4 regions of the Geomicrobium sp. JCM 19055 genome follow, and region 3 is predicted to be linked to each of the others. Evidence: riboswitches for the same ligand, from Rfam matches in the RefSeq annotation. Region 3 holds a riboswitch; each other region holds the start of a gene.
What was found. A riboswitch is a leader RNA that binds a small molecule or an ion and turns the genes downstream of it on or off. The one in region 3 is predicted to bind thiamine pyrophosphate.
Positions count from the first base shown of each region.

Region 1: linked by a shared signal. The riboswitch ahead of JCM19055_RS16895 (thiamine phosphate synthase) and the one ahead of JCM19055_RS07965 (ABC transporter substrate-binding protein) in region 3 are both predicted to bind thiamine pyrophosphate.
Region 2: linked by a shared signal. The riboswitch ahead of thiT (energy-coupled thiamine transporter ThiT) and the one ahead of JCM19055_RS07965 (ABC transporter substrate-binding protein) in region 3 are both predicted to bind thiamine pyrophosphate.
Region 4: linked by a shared signal. The riboswitch ahead of thiC (phosphomethylpyrimidine synthase ThiC) and the one ahead of JCM19055_RS07965 (ABC transporter substrate-binding protein) in region 3 are both predicted to bind thiamine pyrophosphate.

Region 1 is NZ_BAXL01000020.1:28,924-31,950, forward strand. It holds gene thiO (glycine oxidase ThiO) at 1-745, opposite strand, end outside; gene JCM19055_RS16895 (thiamine phosphate synthase) at 745-1,341, opposite strand; TPP riboswitch at 1,425-1,531, opposite strand; gene JCM19055_RS16900 (NADP-dependent oxidoreductase) at 1,619-2,581, opposite strand; gene JCM19055_RS30185 (hypothetical protein) at 2,718-2,888, shown strand.
Region 2 is NZ_BAXL01000011.1:52,217-55,243, forward strand. It holds gene JCM19055_RS10845 (LysR family transcriptional regulator) at 1-278, shown strand, start outside; gene JCM19055_RS10850 (polysaccharide deacetylase family protein) at 323-1,069, opposite strand; partial or broken gene thiT (energy-coupled thiamine transporter ThiT) at 1,167-1,723, opposite strand; TPP riboswitch at 1,815-1,918, opposite strand; gene JCM19055_RS23650 (GNAT family N-acetyltransferase) at 2,193-2,528, shown strand; partial or broken gene ade (adenine deaminase) at 2,615-3,027, shown strand, end outside.
Region 3 is NZ_BAXL01000007.1:111,038-114,064, reverse strand. It holds gene JCM19055_RS07970 (hypothetical protein) at 1-601, shown strand, start outside; partial or broken gene JCM19055_RS07965 (ABC transporter substrate-binding protein) at 667-1,585, opposite strand; TPP riboswitch at 1,664-1,766, opposite strand; gene JCM19055_RS07960 (hypothetical protein) at 1,878-2,057, opposite strand; gene JCM19055_RS23270 (LysR family substrate-binding domain-containing protein) at 2,120-2,632, opposite strand; gene JCM19055_RS23265 (LysR family transcriptional regulator) at 2,577-3,002, opposite strand.
Region 4 is NZ_BAXL01000025.1:57,237-60,263, forward strand. It holds partial or broken gene thiC (phosphomethylpyrimidine synthase ThiC) at 1-1,432, opposite strand, end outside; TPP riboswitch at 1,533-1,647, opposite strand; gene JCM19055_RS19215 (hypothetical protein) at 1,730-2,095, opposite strand; gene JCM19055_RS19220 (hypothetical protein) at 2,049-2,537, opposite strand; partial or broken gene JCM19055_RS19225 (YitT family protein) at 2,729-3,027, opposite strand, start outside.

The DNA.
Region 1 (3,027 bases), on a different contig from region 3:
CTTGTTTTGGCACAGCGTACCAGCCATTGTAAAAGATCGTTTGTTGACTTAACTGTCGTCGAGGTCGTACTTTGATGATTTCTCCTTTAACGGGCGTTACAGGCCAAGGGGTATTTGCAATTGATTCGTGGCCTGTTGCAATCACGATCTGTTCGCCATAAAGTGTATCGGTACGTGTCGTCACACGGTTTGACGAGACGGAAGTAGCTGTCGTATAAGGGAATACGTCTACACCTAATTCATATAATGAGTGTTCAAAGGCTCGTGCGACCTGTTTCGGCTGAACGTGAACTTCATTTGGGAAATACAAACCTGCACAAGCTTCTTTAGTGACGGCAGGTGCAAGAATTTGCAGAGACTGTCGGTCTAGCAATTCAGCACGATCACCATGTTGCACTTGCCAAGGTTGAATATCAGACAATTGTTTGTGCTCAGAATGCGTGAACGCAAGTTTAATGGCACCAGAAGAAGTCCAATCAAGAGAGGTCGTCTGATATTCTAGAAGCTCATTGGTAAGTGTCTTATAAAGTGCGATGCTTTCTTTAGCCAAATGATAGAGCGGATTCGGCGAACGAAATTCAGCTTGAATACCGAGCATGCCTGCTGCCTTCGACGTTGTTCCGCTGCCTGGGGTGGAGCGATCTAGAACTGCGACGCGTAAACCAGCCTTGGCACTATAAAATGCTGTGCAAAGACCGACAATCCCAGCTCCAATAATGATGACGTCATACGATCGTTGGTTCATTATTGATCACCTTTCGTAAATTGACGTGCAGTTGTTTTTGGAGAATTTGATTGCCAGATTGCAGACATGACTGCAACCCCATGTGCACCTGCTTCAAGGCATTGAGTGGCGTTATGAGTCGTCACGCCTCCAATCGCGTAAACGGGCACCAATCCATTGGATGCAATGTTTTGTAAAAAATCTAGCCCTCGTCCAGGTGTGTCTTGTTTGCTAGGTGTATCAAAAATATGCCCTGCGTATACATAATCAGCCCCTTGATCTTCGCAGTATTGCGCGGCATCTAAATCATGGACTGAAGCACCAATTGTCATGGTTGGGTGTGCTTTTTTTAAATCATGTAACTGGTCAAGCTGTGTTTCTTTAAGATGTATGCCACCTAACCCCCAAGCGATTGCCGCTTCTGTATGGTAGTTTAAGATCAGTTGTTGCTTCGTAAATCCAAGACGTAATAAGTGTTCAATTTGTTGGCGTAACCGTTGTAGTGATGCATGTTGATTGCGAACGTGAAGAAGTTCAACTTCTTTCGCGCATTGTTTGAGCGTACGTACTTGAATATGGAAGGGGATTTGTTCATCTGTAATCAGATGCCATTTCATGGTGATTTTCAACTCCTCAATACAAAAAAAGCCGCCCTTTGAGAAAAGGACGGCAGAATTGTCTTGTTGCGAACTCAAACAAAACACTGCATCATCTACTTTCCTCCGCTGGTATAAACCAGATCAGGTTCAAGAGTTTGAGTCTTCACTCATCTCAGCCCATAACATAAGGGCACCCCTAGTAGTTTTTTGTATAGTTATTGTATTGTCATCATAGCAATGCGTTTTGACCTCGTCAAGAACGTAAAAAACGAGAGCCACTCGGCTCTCGTTTCATTTACTCTATGGGTGCGTCTTGTTCACGCACTAAGACAATTTTCCCTGTCGTACGTTCCGTAGCACTGTCAAGATGCGCGTTCTTAGCACCATCAACTGTCATCGGATACGTGTGCGAGAGAACCGGATAGACGTCTTTTTTCGTTACGAATTCATGAAGACGTTTCATCTTATTCGGAGTCGGATTCATAAAGATATTATGAACTTGAATTAGTTTCTCTGTTTCAATTTTCTTCACGTCATCGTTTTGGCTACCGCCACCTGCGATGCTTACAGCAATACCGCCATTTTTCACATGGGAAATCGCTTTGTGATAAGGAGCACCACCAACCGCATCGAACAATACATCGAATTCTCCTTGAATGACTTCATTTTCATCATAGGCAACGACTTCATCTGCACCACGAGCGCTCGCAAATTCACGATTCTTAAAGCTTGATGTCGTTGTGACGTGTGCGCCGAGCGCTTTAGCCATTTGAATGGCGACGGTACCAACACCGCCACTTCCTCCTAAGATCAACACGCGTTGTCCAGCTTGAACGTTGGCAACATCAATTAACCCTTCCACACTCGTTAAGCCAACGAGTGGTAGAGAAGCTGCTTGTTCAAAAGAAAGTTCTTCTGGCTTTGGTTGTACGAGTGAAGAATCGACAACGATTTCTTCCGCATACGTCCCGTACTCAGTGAGCTCTGGACGGAAGTAAACCGCATCTCCTTCTGAAAATGTATCAACAGAAGCTCCAATTTCCGTAATAACTCCAGCGCCATCCCAACCGAGAATAAGTGGTGGTTGGAAATTCAACGCGTCTTTCAAGTAACCTTCACGTAATTTATAATCGATCGGGTTCACGCCACTTGCTCGTAGCGAGATGCGCACATCATTTGCGCCTATTGTAACGTCAGGTAGATCAACGACGGTAAGTTCACGTTCATCTCCGTAATGATTAATTCCAATGCCTTTCATGTGTAAAACCTCCTGTCCAACCTGCATTCCCGCTCATCTTGGTATTTACACGTCAATCATGAATTTCAGAAAAGATAATTATAAAGGGTATCTGCCGAGGAGGATAAGTAACTAATGCGAACTTTTATTACTTTTTATGGCACCGACAATGATTACAATAGTAGAGACAATTGAAAATACAATCCATACAGTTAGACCAGCCATTCCTATTCCTAAAGTGTCAGCACTACCCGCTGATAAAATGAAGATGAAGAAAATAGCTGTACCTACAACCATTAAGGAGATCCCGGAAATAATGAGTGTATAAGCATTATTTGTGATAAATAGTAGTGAAAAAAACAACGAGGGCTAAAATTAAAGAACTGATATAGATGAATTCACTCAAACTATTTGACAATCTTAACACCTCCGAAATTAAATCAAAAACAGCTACAGAATATTAATTT
Region 2 (3,027 bases), on a different contig from region 3:
TTAGAAAAGCAATCTTAAATCAATACAACGTATGGCCAGAGCGAATGCTCGAAGTGAACAACATTGGTACGTGTAAAGCATTAACGTTAGCTGGAGTTGGAGCTGCTGTTTTACCAGCATGTAGTGTGGAAGATTTAGATGAACGGTATCGGGTAGAGCTCATCCCTAACTCAGAGCGCAAGACGTGGGTTGTGTTTGAGAAAGAATATAGACAGTTACCACAAGTTGAAGCGTTCTTAACGATGTTAGAACAACAAAAAGCGAACGATTCTATATGACTCGTTTGCTTTTGTTTAGTCAATGATTTGTAGGTTTACGAACATTACAATCCAATCAGTTCAGAAGGAATGCCTTCATAACCACTATGAAGCAACAGCTCGCTTACAGTAACAAATTCAAAGCCTTCTTTTTCTAATTGATCGAGGATTTTATCGAGTGCTTTTACCGTTTCAGATCGGTTGCCACCTGCATCATGGAACAAGACGATGTCACCTGGATGAGAGCCAGGAGCAACGTTGTTAATGATGTTGGCTACACCTGGGCGTTTCCAATCTCTAGAGTCTTGATGCCATGACCAAATAATCGTCCGGTATCCTTCATCTGCAGCTAATGTGATGAGCCGGTCATCATAATAGCCACCGACTGAGCGGAAGAAAACAGGGCGAATTCCTGTAGCAGCGATAATGGCTTGTTCGGTTTTTTCGAGTTGTTGAAGAAATAGATCATCAGAAATCCCTTGCATACCGACATGCTCATACGTATGATTCCCAATTTCGTGTCCATCTTCGATTCCTCGTTGTAAAAGCTCTGGATACCTTTCTGCATGTTTACCGATTACGAAAAATGTTGCTTTTGCATGATGCTTTTTAAGTACATCCATAATTAACGGTGTGTACAAAGGGTGTGGGCCATCGTCGAATGTAATCGCAATTAATTTTCTTTCACTTGGAACATTCCAGACGATTTCACCAGAGTCTTGCCATTCTTCTTTTGACTTCGCTTGAACGTCATTGAAGCCACTCGTAAACAAAAGAAGCAAACTACACAATGCAAAAAGAATCCTTTTCATAAGCGACTCCTTTCTTTACATCTCAAGCTTATCTTGCCTGATCTTCCTTAAATCATGCGAAAAAAAAGCTACTCATCAACGATGAGTAGCGACAAAATTAAGAAGCAATTGGATTGTCTACTTTAGATGCAGGTAAGGCTTTCTTAAAGAAACTCGGTTGTGCTTTACTAATTAAGAAAATGACTCCAAATGTAATAAGTGTTGCTGGAATAATATAAGATGCGTTATATACGATCGAATAAATCCAAACGTTCCATCCTTCAGGTGTGTAAGCACCAAACCAAATCACCCCTGATATGATGTGCACGAATAGACGCAAGAAGCTTGCTACAAAAAGCCCAACGATTGCCCATTTAATCGCAAGTTCCCCTTTACGATTACGTAGTGTAAACAGTCCTGCAAGTCCAACGACTGCAAAGGCAACGGGGTAATCCAATAGCGCCTGTACAGGGTGGAGAATCGATGAGCGAGAACGAGCTTTAGCGTCCCGACAAGTAATCCGGTTGCTACACCGACTTTAACGCCTCGACGAAATGCCATAACAAAAATCGGTAACATCACAAGTGTTATCGATCCTCCCATTACCCATGGACCGCTAAATTCAATACGATCAAGTATAAGTGCTAATGCAGTCATCAGAGCAATTTCGACCATGATTAATGTTCTTGTTTGCACAAAAATATCCCCTTTCTGTTTTTGCCACAGGGGGATGTAGGTAGACAGGTCCCAATAAAACAAGTGATAAGAAGGACCGTTCCCACTTCCCTACGCTGGTATGATCCAGGTCAGGTTCGAAGAGTTAGGGCAATAAGAGCCCCTCTCAGTCTTGCGACACCTCTAGTGGTTTGATTTACAATTTTCATTTTTATTATAGACTAAAGATACAAAAAAAACCAATATCGTTTTGCTGTGTAGAGCTTTTATAAAGATGAATGATCTTTTTCGTAGAGCACATAATGAGAAGGGACTGTCTAAAATAAATGAACGTACACATTCGAGAAATTAAGCTAGAAGACGTAAAACAGGTCGCGCATGTCCATGTAAGTAGTTGGAAAACGACCTACCCAGGAATCGTGCCTACTTCTTTTCTTAATAGCTTACAAGTAGATGAGAGGGCAACACTATGGAAAGCAGAATTAACGCAGGGATGGAAATGACCTATGTTGCAAGTAATGATCAAAATAATATTATCGGATTCATTTCAATCGGAAGAAGTAAAAACGTTCAAGCACATGCACAAGTTTATGCTTTATACTTATTGGAAGGCGTACAGCGAAAAGGAATTGGTAAGGCATTGATGAAACGAGCGATGGAGGATTTTTATGCACAAGGTTATCAATCGTTTATCGTAGAAGCCTTGTTGAAAACCCATCGATGGCTTTTTATCGTGCATTACGACCGATGCATTATTCGTTATCGACGTTTGTTATTCATAAACGAGAGATTAAAGAATGGGTGATGACATTTTCTGTAGAGCAGGTACGTCAACAACTAGCAACGTAAAACAATTGAAGTTTATTCTATAGATTATGAGGAGGAATAGGAATGTATCAACGCCAGAAGCAAGAAGAGTGCCTTGTCGAGTTAAATCAAACAGCTAGAGGGGAAATGAAAGCAACGCTCGTCATTCAAAATGCAACACTTGTTAGTGTAACGACAGGTGAGCTACTTGAAGGGAGAGATGTTGCTGTTCATCAATCACGAATTGCCTATGTAGGAAAAGACGCTTCACATACGATCGGTGACGATACGCTCGTCATCGATGCGCAAGGAAAATACTTATCTCCAGGGTTTTTAGATGGACATTGTCATATTGAAAGCAGTCAGATTACACCTACGCAGTTTGCGCGTGCCGTCTTATCAAAAGGGACAACGGGTGGATTCTTTGATGCCCATGAGATTACGAATGTACTCGGACTTGAAGGATTAAAGTTAATGCTCGAAGAAGCAAGACAAAC
Region 3 (3,027 bases):
TAGTGTTGATGAAGACATTCCCGAAGAAGAAGACGGTGAAGCTGAAGAGCGGGAATTCGTTGAGTACTCCTACAGTCATGAAGACGGAACCGTTAGCACTCGAAATGAAACGATGGTCGACGGAGAACCGACTGAATATACAGCTGGAGACAGTGAGTATACGTTGTTCTACACAGAAGGTGATGACGTTGCTTACCGCGTTGAACAATTTGAGATTGAAGATGACCCTGCAGACGTCAATCCAATGGCAAATCAATTTGAGCAATTCCTTGAAGACTATGAAGTAGAACTAGTCGGTGAAGAAGAAGTCAACGGGTTCATGAGTTACCACATTACATTTAGCGATGACGTCGAAGTTCGCCATTATTGGATTGAACAAGAGACGTACGAAATTGTGAAGATGGATAATGAACATGAAGACAACCCGTTCCGCATCGGATTAGACGTATTGGAATTTGAAGAGAGCATTGACTATGATGAAGCTTTCTTCAAACTTGAAGATGTACTACCAGAAGACGTTGAAATTGAAGACCGAGATGAAGATGAGCATCTAGAACAAGAACTTGAAGATTCACTAGATGATCTAGACGAAGATCAATAAAGTTACAAAGTGAATGAAAGCGATTGAGCACAACCCTGAGGGTTGTGCTCAATTTTTGCCAACGACTAACGGGTTGTAACTGAACGTACCGTATGAATCAGCTCATTTGTCCAATAGTTGGTAGGCTCAATCACTTGAGCAATTTTTCCTGAGTTCTTCAACCACGTTTGCAATTCATCATAATACGCTTCTGTCATCGAAAAGTCGTACGTAAAACACGGAAGGGTTGCGTTCATAATTGACTGGTTAAGTGGATCGCTTTCATCAGCTTGTGTGAATGCATAATAAATTGCTTTCGCTTCATCAGGGTTCTCATAAAGATAATCAATTGACTTTCTAATTACTTTCATAAATGACGCGAGCACATGTTTTTGTTGTTCGAACACCTCTGGGGATGTAATAAAGATAAGCTGGCAAAAGTCAGGAACTCCAAAGTCCTTTAAAGCAAAATAATCAACATCCAGTCCTCGATGCTTCGCTTCTGCCACTTCAAAATTTCTAAAAACTAAAGTTGCAGCATCGGCCTTATCTTCTACTAATGCATCCGTATGGTAAAAGCCGTTATTCACGGGCTTAAACTGTTCCAACTCACACGCTCCACCGTCATGTTCAACCATCGTTTTGACAATCGCAAGCCCACCTAACCCTGGTGCGCCTGGTATTGGATTCTCTTTCCAATTAGATCGACTGGGCGTTTAATCCCTTTTGCTTTGTTATACATCACACCGCCATTGGTATGTAGAAATCTTGCAAAACCTAGCACCGGTTCGCCAGCTGCACGGTCTTCGACGAGGTGTAACGGTTCTGTAATTGCAATATCCATCTTACCTGCTTTAATTTCATCAATCGCATCGAAATGATCTTCTGGTTCAATCATCGTCACATCTATGCCTTCGTTCGCAAACCATCCTTTTTCCATTCCGATCATCAACGGAATGTGATCTGGTTCATGAACCATTCAAGCCCTACTGAAATCTTTTGCATCTTTCATTACTCCCTTATTAAATAATAAAAAATCCACTTCTTGTCGTAAGAAAGAAGTGGATTTACGTAAACGGGTTATGTAAAAACAACTCACTTCCCTACGCTGGGTTCAACCAGATCAGGTTCTAAGGGTCAAAGCTTTGCTTTTCTCAGCCTACAGTTGGCTCCCCCAGTGAAAGATTGAACTTTTCTAACTTTATTAAAACACAACCGTTTGCCGTGTACAAACTGATTGCATAAAAAAGAAAGGCACACTCAGTGCCTTTCTTACACCGCATACGATTCAAGATTATCAATCTATTGATCGGTTCGTGAAGATGATTTTGATGCTTTTTTTGTCCTTTTGATCTTTCTCTTCACGATACACTTCATCTACTGGGACAGGGTCTTCAAACTCGTTATCTTCAACATCGTTTTTCTTCGGACGATTTTTCTGGAATTGAATAGGATCGTTTTGTTTGCGATTCTTCATTCAAATCACCTCTTAATACTTGTTTTCCACGAAACGACAGTTACGAAACATCCCCAAGTTAATTAAACTTTGAATGTTTTTAGTAACTCAACAACACCGTGAACGAGTGGTGTTTGCGTATGTTTATGCCATGTTAAAACAGTTTTTTTATAGTGAGTAATGTCAATTTCTTTATAGACAACGTTATGATGCTGGATATGTGATGTTGATTCGGGTACAAACGAAATGCCAAACTCCGCGGCAACAAGAGAAACCATCGTTTGTTGTTCTGTTGAATATTGTGCGATATTCATGACAGTGTTCGATTTGATATATAAAGAACGCACCGCTTCAAAGTACCCTTCTCCTGCTTCTCTTGGACTTATGATTAACGGCTCATTAGATACGTCTTCCATTGCGATTGGTCCAGTCGACGAGGCTAGCGGATGACTTTTAGGTAAGCAGACGATAAACTTCTCTTCATAGAACGGATGCGTATTTAACTCTTCGTCACCTACAGGTGGGACAAGAAGCGCTAAATCAATGTCTCCCGTTAATAACGCTTGAATTTGCTGCTTTGTCGTTAATTGTGACACGTGAATTTCGAGCTTCGGATATTGTTTTTTTTATTAGCGTTAAGACCCGTGGCAAAATTTGAAAAACTACCGATCCTCCAAAACCAATCGCTATTTTCCCTCGTTCTCCTCGGTCAATTTCTTGTAAAATTGCAGTCTCCTTCTCAAGACGAGCAAGCATCTGAACAGAGAGCTCATACAAATACTCACCAGCTTCTGTTAAGGCAACAGAACGATTCGTTCGTTCCAATAATTGTACATTTAAGTTCTGTTCGAGCTCTTTGATTTGCGCACTTAATGGCGGTTGTGAAATGTTCAAACGTTGTGCAGCATTACCAAAGTGCAGCTCTTCAGCGACAGCGATAAAGTAACGCAAATGACGAAGTTCCATCTTTAATCCTTCTTTCCATACGTAA
Region 4 (3,027 bases), on a different contig from region 3:
ATACGTAATCACACCTTCTCGAACGTCGTCACGATTAGGTAGCCCTAAATGCTCTTTAGGGGTCACATAGCAAAGCATCGCTGTACCATACCATCCAATCATCGCTGCACCGATCGCAGACGTAATGTGGTCGTAACCTGGGGCAACATCTGTCGTTAACGGACCTAACGTGTAGAATGGGGCTTCGTCACACACTTCTAACTGCTTATCCATATTTTCTTTAATCAGATGCATCGGCACGTGACCAGGTCCTTCAACCATCACTTGTACATCGTATTGCCACGCTCGCTTCGTTAATTCACCTAACGTATCAAGTTCAGCGAACTGAGCTTCGTCATTCGCATCTGCAATCGATCCTGGACGCAAGCCATCACCAAGGGAAATACAAATGTCGTAGGCACGTAATATCTCACAAATCTCATCAAAATGCGTATACAAGAAACTTTCCTCATGATGAGCAAGGCACCATTGCGCCATAATCGATCCACCTCTAGAAACAATGCCCGTTAATCGATTCGCCGTTAACGGAACATACCGCAATAAAACGCCCGCATGAATCGTAAAATAATCAACCCCTTGCTCCGCTTGCTCAATGAGCGTATCCCGATAAACGTCCCAAGTCAGATCTTGAGCGACACCGTTTACTTTCTCAAGTGCCTGATAAATCGGAACCGTCCCAACTGGAACAACGGAGTTACGAATAATCCACTCCCGCGTTCGATGAATGTTCTTTCCGGTTGAAAGGTCCATAATGTTATCTGCACCAAAACGGGTTGCCCACGTCATCTTCTCTACTTCATGTTCAATTGAAGACGAAACTGCAGAGTTACCAATGTTCGCATTGATTTTGACGTGAAAGTTACGACCAATAATCATCGGCTCACTTTCCACATGATTAATGTTCAACGGGATAATCGCCCGCCCCTTGGCAACTTCTTCACGAACAAACTCCGGTTCCATCTGTTCACGAATGGCAATGAACTCCATCTCAGGCGTGATAATGCCTTTTTTTGGCATAATGAAGTTGGGTCACACATTGACCTGGTAGTGCTTTACGAACGGTACGTCGGAACTCTACTTGTTGTTGATCATGCGTCGATGATTCACTACGAACGCCATTGTCTTCAGGCTTTACTTGGCGTCCCTCATACTCTTGTGTATCCTTTCTTTCTACGATCCAATTTTCCCGTATAGCTGGCAGCCCTTCTGTTAACTGAATATGAGCGTTTTCGTCCGTATATGGTCCACTCGTATCGTAGACGAGGAGGGGTTCATTGTGCGTTTCCCTGCCGTCTTCATGAATGGTTGGACTTAACGAAATTTGTCTCATCGGCACTTGAATGTCAGGACGGGAACCTTGAATATACACCTTCTTACTTCCTTCAAAACTAGACAACATTTCAATGTTTTCTTGCTGCACACTTTTTGTCATTTAAGCCTCTCCTTCAAACTAATTCCTAAAGGACGAGATCAAGAGCATACAAAAAAACCAGGCCGCAATAAATCGACCTGGTTTATCCATACAAGAAGTAATGACTCATAGATAACTTCCCTACGCTGGCATGATCCAGATCAGGTCCAAAGAGTCAAGAAGCTTCATTGCGCTTCCCTCTCAGCCCAGCTCATTGGGCTCCCCTAGTTAAGGTTATTTAATTCTGGCATAAGTATAGAATGGATTGAATAATAAGTCAAATCAGAATTTATCCGAAGAGGTGCAACTTCTTATTGATTATTGTGGATAAGGTGTGAATAGTTGCTGGAACATCTCTTCATCAACGTCTTCGTTTTCCAATTCAATGACCATAAAGCTCCATTGATCTTCCGTTGGTTGTTGAATGAAGAACGGAACTCCCTTACCTACAACGTGGCTCCTAACTTCTAAGGCTTGACTCATCTTATCATTGTTAAAGCCAAAGTTATCAAACGTGTACACGTCTCCTGATTGCTCCACAACATGGATGGCAAATAATGCTGTTCTCGAAGGGGGCACATTCGTCGTACCTGGATTTCTCCGGATAAAAGGTTCAACAACGACATGATCCACTTCTTCAAGTTGCTTCTTGCCGTTCCCCGAATGATACGATCGACACGCCATCATGATCAATCACGCGAACATGATCCCACGATATAAAAATCAACAGAGGCAACATCAGTAAGCTCGTAAAGAAGGGAATAAGCACACGTTTTTGTTTTATACCTTCACCAGACAGAAGTGGCGCCACTGAAAGAATAAAAACGATAAACAGAATAACGATCAGCCACATGAATGAGTCATTCGCGTACAACATCATATAAAGCTCATCACCGTGACTTAAGGCATTCTCTTGAGAATCAAATAGCCACATGAACCCACCCATAGAAAACGGTATAAATAGAGCAAAATAAAAGAAAATCCGAGTATGATACCACAATCGTTGTTTAAGATTACGAAATCCGTTTCGCACACCAGTTCCTAAAAACCATACCGGAATTACAAACGCGAATTGTATAAACAGATAGAAAAAGATTTCATATTCTTCAAACAAAGGATCGATCATGATAAAGGCCATCACCACGCAAACGCTTGTAAGCTAAAGCCAACAATTACACGCCAAGACGGGATCTTTGCTACTTCCTCACGCTTTTCAGTAGAAGTTTCACTCATCACTGATTCCCCTTCCATCGTTATTCCCTACGTTTCGGAAAAGGAAAAAGTTTCTAGTGCATTAAAATTGAGGAAGAAATCATCCTAGACATACCAAGCCTTTAGAGGTTTTTGATAAAGTTTAATCAACCAGCCGAGAATTTTACCGATAAAATATACGGAGATAAATGTTCCAAAACCAATCGCCCCTAACGATCTTGTAAACATGAGACAAATTGCTCCCGCAATAACTACATTTACACTATCGGTCAAGATTTTTGCTCTGCTCAATTGCAATCCAAATCGTTTACCAATCACATACGTCAGTGCATCGTATGGCATAAGAGGCAAGTTCGCTGTGAAGTAGAGCAGCAATCCGATTGCAACGAGAACTAAGCTAACGA